DNA from 2 places in the Pseudomonas sp. BB438 genome. Region 2 is predicted to be linked to the other one. Evidence: predicted binding sites of a transcription regulator. Region 2 holds the regulator's gene; the other holds the start of a gene.
The links. Region 2 encodes FliA, which starts transcription of late flagellar genes. Its sites were predicted from a motif close to CTAAAGTTTNNNNNNNNNNNGCCGNTAA; they were not measured.
Positions count from the first base shown of each region.

Region 1: AC1ZV1_RS19270 (methyl-accepting chemotaxis protein) is a predicted target of FliA. The motif match lies at 1,483-1,510, and genes of this name have one in related genera.

Region 1 covers NZ_CM170001.1:4,225,192-4,228,602, reverse strand. Annotated here, with positions in the region: gene AC1ZV1_RS19270 (methyl-accepting chemotaxis protein) at 1-1,437, opposite strand, end outside; gene acnA (aconitate hydratase AcnA) at 1,633-3,411, opposite strand, start outside.
Region 2 covers NZ_CM170001.1:4,666,515-4,669,925, reverse strand. Annotated here, with positions in the region: gene flhF (flagellar biosynthesis GTPase FlhF) at 1-697, shown strand, start outside; gene fleN (flagellar synthesis regulator FleN) at 862-1,689, shown strand; gene fliA (RNA polymerase sigma factor FliA) at 1,686-2,435, shown strand; gene AC1ZV1_RS21365 (chemotaxis response regulator CheY) at 2,633-3,007, shown strand; gene AC1ZV1_RS21360 (protein phosphatase CheZ) at 3,027-3,411, shown strand, end outside.

The DNA.
Region 1 (3,411 bases), 440 kb from region 2:
GCGGTTGATCTCTTCGGCCACGGCGCTCTGCTCCTCCGCAGCGGCGGCGATCTGGGTAGTCATCTCGGTGATATTGGCGACCGCGTCGCTGATGCCCACCAGGGCGCTGTCCGCCTGCAGCACACGCTCCACGCCTTCGTCCGCCTGACGACGACCGGAGTCCATGGCGCGCACCGCCTCGGTGGCAGTGTTCTGCAGGTTGGCAATCAGCTGATGAATCTGCCCGGTGGACTCCGCGGTACGCTGGGCCAACTGGCGCACCTCGTCGGCCACCACGGCAAACCCACGTCCCATCTCGCCGGCGCGGGCCGCCTCGATGGCCGCGTTCAGGGCCAGCAGGTTGGTCTGGTCGGCGATGCCCTTGATCACGTCCACCACGCCGCCGATCTGCTCGCTGTCGCGGGCCAGTTGGCTGACCGCTTCGCCGGTCTCGCCCACGGAGCTGGACAGGCGCTGCATGGCCTCGCGCGTCTCGGCGGCGATCTGCCGGCCTTCGGTAGTCAGGTCGTTGGCCTGGCGGGTGGCGTCGGCGGTGCGCTGCACGTTGTCGGCCACCTCCTGGGTGGTCGCTGCCATCTGGTTGACGGCGGTGGCGACCTGCTCGGTTTCCTGGCGCTGGCGGTCCAGGCCGGCGGAACTGTGGTGGGCCAGCGAGTCGGCTTCCCGGGCCTGCTCGGTCAGGGTTTCGGCGGTGTCCTGTAGACGGGTCAGGCAGGTCTTGAGGCGTGCCTCCTGGCTGAGGATCGACATTTCCAGGCGTGCCTGGGCACCACGGCTGTCGGTGTACATCTGCGCGATCAACGGGTCGGAGGTGGTCTGCTCGGCCAGGCGCAGCAGGCGCTTGAGCCCCCGTTGCTGCCAGCCGAGGCCGGCCAGGCCCAGCGGAATGGAGAGCAGGGCGGCCAGCAGGAAGCCCCAGGAAGAGTTCAGCCAGACGCCGACGAGGAAGCCGATCTGGCCGACCAGGATGAACGGCAGCCAGTCCAGTAGCACCGGCAACCAGCGATCACGGGCGGGAATGGCCGACTTCCCGGCATTGATTCGCGCATACAGCGCCTCGGCGCGGCGTACCTGTTCGGCGGTGGGTTTCACCCGTACCGATTCATAGCCGACGATCTCGTTGCGCTCGTAGATGGGTGTGACGTAAGCGCTGACCCAGTAGTGGTCGCCGTTCTTGCAGCGGTTCTTGACGATGCCCATCCACGGACGGCCCTTCTTCAGGGTTGCCCACATGTGCGCGAAGACCGCCGAGGGCACGTCCGGATGGCGTACCAGATTGTGCGGCGCGCCGACCAGTTCCTCGCGGGTGAAGCCGCTGATGGCGGTGAAGGCGTCGTTGGCGTAGCTGATGACGCCGCGGGCGTCGGTGGTGGAGATCAGCCGCTGTTCGGCAGGGAAGGTGCGTTCACGCTGGGTGATCGGCTGGTTGTTGCGCATCAGGCTGGGATCCCGGAGAAAGGCGAATTGGTACGTCTGTCCAGCTTATCGGCCGCCGGATCGGAAATTTGATGGCAATCACAAAAAAATGTCAGAAGAGTGACGCCGAGAGAATGACGATAGCGCATCGCCACTGGTCACGGAAATGAAACGAAAGAAGGAGGGCGGCGGCCCGTTGCAGGCCGCCGCACCGCTTTAGATCAGGCTTCGCAGCACGTAGTGGAGGATGCCGCCAGCCTTGAAGTACTCGACTTCATTCTGGGTGTCGATGCGGCAGAGCACCTCGAAGTTGTCCTGGCTGCCGTCTTCGCGTTTCACGTCGACCTTGAGGTTCATGTGCGGCTTCAGCTCGGCCGACAGGCCGCTGATGCTGAGCACTTCCTTGCCGGTCAGCTTCAGTGCCTTGCGGTCCTGGCCGTCCTTGAACTGCAACGGCAGTACGCCCATGCCCACCAGGTTGGAGCGGTGGATGCGCTCGAAGCTCTCGGCGATCACCGCCTTCACCCCCAGCAGGTTGGTGCCCTTGGCGGCCCAGTCGCGGGACGATCCGGTGCCGTATTCCTTGCCGGCGACGATGACCAGCGGCGTGCCGTCCTGCTGGTAGCGCATGGCGGCGTCGTAGATCGCCAGCTTGTCGCCGGTGGGGACGTAGAGCGTGTTACCGCCTTCCTCGCCGCCGAGCATCTCGTTCTTGATGCGGATGTTGGCGAAGGTGCCGCGCATCATCACCTCATGGTTCCCACGGCGCGAGCCGTAGGAGTTGAAGTCGGCGTAGGCCACACCATGCTCGCTGAGGTAGCGACCGGCCGGGCTGTCCTTCTTGATGTTGCCGGCGGGGGAGATGTGGTCGGTGGTCACCGAGTCGCCCAGTACCGCGAGGATGTTGGCGCCCTTGATGTCCTCGACCTTTGGCGGTGCTTCGGCGATGTGCTCGAAGAACGGCGGATGCTGGATGTAGGTGGAATCGTTCTGCCAGGTGTAGGTCTTGGCGTCCGGCACCTGGATGGCGCGCCATTTCTCATCGCCCTGGAAGACTTCGGCGTACTCCTTGTGGAACATTGCCGTGTCGACTTTCTGAATCGCCTCGGCGATTTCCTGCTGGGTCGGCCAGATGTCCTTCAGATAGACCGGCTTGCCGTCCTTGCCGGTGCCCAACGGGTCTTTCGTCAGGTCGGTGCGCACCGTGCCGGCCAGTGCGTAGGCCACTACCAGTGGCGGCGAAGCCAGCCAGTTGGTCTTCACCAGCGGGTGCACGCGGCCCTCGAAGTTGCGGTTGCCGGAAAGCACCGAGGCGACGGTCAGGTCCGCCTGCTGGATGGCCTTCTCGATGGGCTCCAGCAGTGGGCCGGAGTTGCCGATGCAGGTGGTGCAGCCGTAGCCCACCAGGTCGAAGCCCAGTTCGTCCAGGTAGCGGGTCAGGCCGGCGGCATGGAAGTACTCGGTGACCACCTTGGAGCCTGGGGCCAGCGAACTCTTCACCCAGGGCTTGCGTTGCAGCCCTTTCTCCAGCGCCTTCTTGGCCAGCAGGCCGGCGGCCATCATCACACTGGGGTTGGAGGTGTTGGTGCAGGAGGTGATGGCGGCGATGGCCACGGCACCATTCTTCAGCCGGTAGGTATGACCGTCGTGCTGGTAGTCGGCCTCGCCGGTCTGGGCTGCCGCGCCCACGGCGGCGCCACCGCCACCTTCGCTGAGCAGACGGCCCTCCTCGGTGGAGGCGGGTTTGATCTGCAGACCGAGGAAGTCATCGAAGGCCTGGCTGACATGGCCGAGGGCGACGCGGTCCTGCGGGCGCTTGGGCCCGGCCAGGCTGGCTTCGACGTCGCCCATGTCCAGTTGCAGGGAATCGGTGAACACTGGCTCGTGGCCTTTCTCGCGCCACAAGCCCTGAGCCTTGCTGTAGGCCTCCACCAGTCTGACGGCGTCGTCCGGTCGGCCGGACAGGCGCAGGTAGCCCAGGGTGATGTCGTCCAC
Region 2 (3,411 bases):
CAATACCCCGGAAGTCGATCTGCTGGAGCAGGGCGGCGTGATTGCCCTGGTCGGCCCCGCCGGCATGGGCAAGACCACTACCCTGGCCAAGCTGGCTGCTCGCTACGTACTGAAATACGGCGCGCAGAGCATTGCCCTGGTGTCCATGGACAGCTTTCGCATCGGCGCGCAGGAGCAGATCAAGACCCTGGGTCGCATCCTCAACGTACCGGTGACCCTGGTCGACCCGGGCAAGTCGCTGATCCAGGCCATGGCGCCGCTGGCACGCAAGCGCCTGGTGCTGATCGACACTGCGGGCCTGCCCGCCAACGATCCGGCGCTGCGCATGCAGCTCGAAGCGCTGTCGTCGCTGAGCCTGAACGTGAAGAACTACCTCGTGCTGGCCGCGACCAGCCAGAGCCAGGTCCTCAAGGCCGCCTGGCAGAACTATCGTTCCTGTGGCCTGGTCGGGTGCATTTTGACCAAACTGGACGAGGCGGGAAGCCTCGGCGAAGCTCTGGCTCTGGCTATCAGCCAGCATCTCCCGGTAGCCTATCTGGCTGATGGGCCGAAGATCCCGGATGACCTGCATGTGGCACGCGCGCACCAACTGGTCAGCCGTGCCGTGAGCCTGCAATCGCCGGAAGAGCCCTGCGAGGACGCCATGGCGGACATGTTCGCCGGCCTTTACCAACAGCCGGTGCGTCGCGCCAGTTGAAGATTGTGAGCCCCGGATGGGGCGTGGGGCGGCCAGTTGGGTCGCCCAAGCGATGCGGATGCTCTGTTAGACGATCCGCGAGCGCCGGAGGCGGTGGAGCACCGCAACCGGATTAGCCGAAACGCCAGAAGCGTGACGGTCGAACGACGAGACAAGGTATTGATATGGGTATGCATCCCGTTCAGGTAATCGCAGTCACCGGCGGCAAGGGTGGCGTGGGCAAGACCAACGTGTCGGTGAATCTGTCGCTGGCGCTGGCCGATCTGGGCCGTCGCGTCATGCTGCTGGACGCCGACCTGGGCCTGGCCAACGTCGACGTGCTGCTGGGGCTGTCGCCCAAGCGCACGCTGGCCGACGTCATCGAAGGCGAATGCGACCTGCGTGACGTGATCCTCCAGGGACCTGGCGGCATCCGCATCGTCCCGGCGGCGTCGGGCACCCAGAGCATGGTGCACCTCACGCCGATGCAGCACGCCGGCCTGATCCAGGCCTTCAGCGACATCAGCGACAACATCGACGTGCTGGTGGTGGACACCGCCGCCGGGATCGGCGACTCGGTGGTGAGCTTCGTCCGGGCGGCCCAGGAAGTGCTGCTGGTCGTTTGTGATGAACCAACCTCCATCACCGACGCCTACGCTTTGATCAAGCTGCTCAATCGCGACTACGGCATGACCCGATTCCGCGTGCTGGCGAACATGGCCCACAGCCCCCAGGAAGGCCGCAACCTGTTCGCCAAGCTGACCAAGGTCACCGACCGCTTCCTGGACGTGGCGCTGCAGTATGTCGGCGCCATCCCCTACGACGAGTCGGTGCGCAAGGCCGTGCAGAAGCAGCGTTCGGTGTATGAGGCGTTCCCGCGCAGCAAGGCGTCCCTGGCCTTCCGTGCGGTGGCGCAGAAGGTCGACAGCTGGCCGCTGCCGGCCAACCCACGAGGGCACCTGGAGTTCTTCGTCGAGCGCCTGGTGCAACATCCCACGGGTTCGGCCGTATGACCGCGGCCTCCGGAGCGCGTATGTACAGCAAGGCACAGGCGCACAACTCCCAGGAACTGCTGATCCAGAAGCACGCACCGCTGGTGAAGCGCATCGCCTACCACCTGCTGGGTCGTCTGCCCGCCAGTGTGCAGGTGGAGGACCTGATGCAGGCTGGCATGATCGGCCTGCTGGAGGCGGCGAAGAAATATGACCAGGGCAAGGGCGCGAGCTTCGAGACCTACGCCGGCATCCGCATCCGCGGCGCCATGCTCGACGAGGTACGCAAGGGCGACTGGGCGCCGCGTTCGGTCCACCGCAACACCCGCATGGTCAGCGACGCCATCCGTGCCGTCGAAGCGCGTACCGGACGCGACGCTAAAGATCAGGAGGTTGCTGCCGAACTCAATATGAGCCTCGAAGATTATTACGGCATCCTCAGCGACACCCAGGGCAGCCGTCTGTACAGCTTCGACGACATGTTGCAGGACGGCGACCAGGGCAGCGGCTTTGCCGAAGACGCGTCGCACCACGACAACGAGCCGTCCCACGGGCTGGAAGACGAGCGCTTCCAGGCAGCCCTGGCCGATGCCATCACCAAGCTGCCCGAGCGTGAGCGGCTGGTGCTGGCCCTTTACTACGACGAGGAACTCAACCTCAAGGAGATCGGCGAAGTGCTGGGCGTCAGCGAATCGCGGGTCAGCCAGTTGCACAGCCAGTGTGCCGCGCGCTTGCGCTCGCGTCTGGCGGAGTGGCGCGCTCGCTGAGCATCGGGTAGTTTCGCGCCTGCGTTTTCCTAGCGAAAAGGCTGAAGGGATTTTCCTTAGGCGCGTTAGAGGCTTACGAATTTTGGGGTGACGTTCTCTTGACGCGCCCCCAGCAAAGAGCGCGCGGCGCTCAATGAATTGACGGCACGCCCGCCAGGGCGCGTTTGGTATCGATGGAGGCAGGTTTGGACAAGAACATGAAAATTCTCATCGTGGACGACTTTTCCACGATGAGGCGCATCATCAAGAACCTCCTGCGGGACCTGGGGTTCACCAATACCGCAGAAGCCGACGACGGCACCACTGCGCTGCCGATGCTGCACAGCGGCAATTTCGACTTCCTCGTTACCGACTGGAACATGCCCGGCATGACCGGCATCGACCTGCTCCGTGCGGTCCGCGCCGACGAGCGCCTGAAGCACCTGCCGGTGCTGATGGTCACCGCCGAAGCCAAGCGCGACCAGATCATCGAAGCGGCCCAGGCCGGGGTCAACGGCTATGTGGTCAAGCCTTTCACCGCTCAGGTGCTGAAAGAAAAGATCGAGAAGATTTTCGAGCGGGTCGGCAGCTAAGGCTGGCCAAGAGGGCGTCATGGATTTCAACGAATCCGCGGGTGACTTCGAGTCGACCCTGAAAAAACACGCGCGCGAATTGGTCGAATGCCTCGAGCAGGGCGACGTACAGACCGCCGTGCAGCTGATCTCCGAGCTCAACCAGGCGCGTGATCGCGGGCTCTACCAGGAGGTAGGCAAGCTGACCCGCGAACTGCACAACGCCATCGTCAACTTCCAGATCGACCCCAGTTCCCCGCGCGCCCAGGAAGTCTCGCAGATCGCCGATGCGACCGACCGCCTGTCCTACGTGGTGACGATGACCGAGAAAGCGGCCAATCGCACCATGGACCTGGTGGAAGAGTGCACCCCGGTGGTCATGCACATCGAGACCCAGGCCAAGGAACTGCAGGAAGACTGGTCGC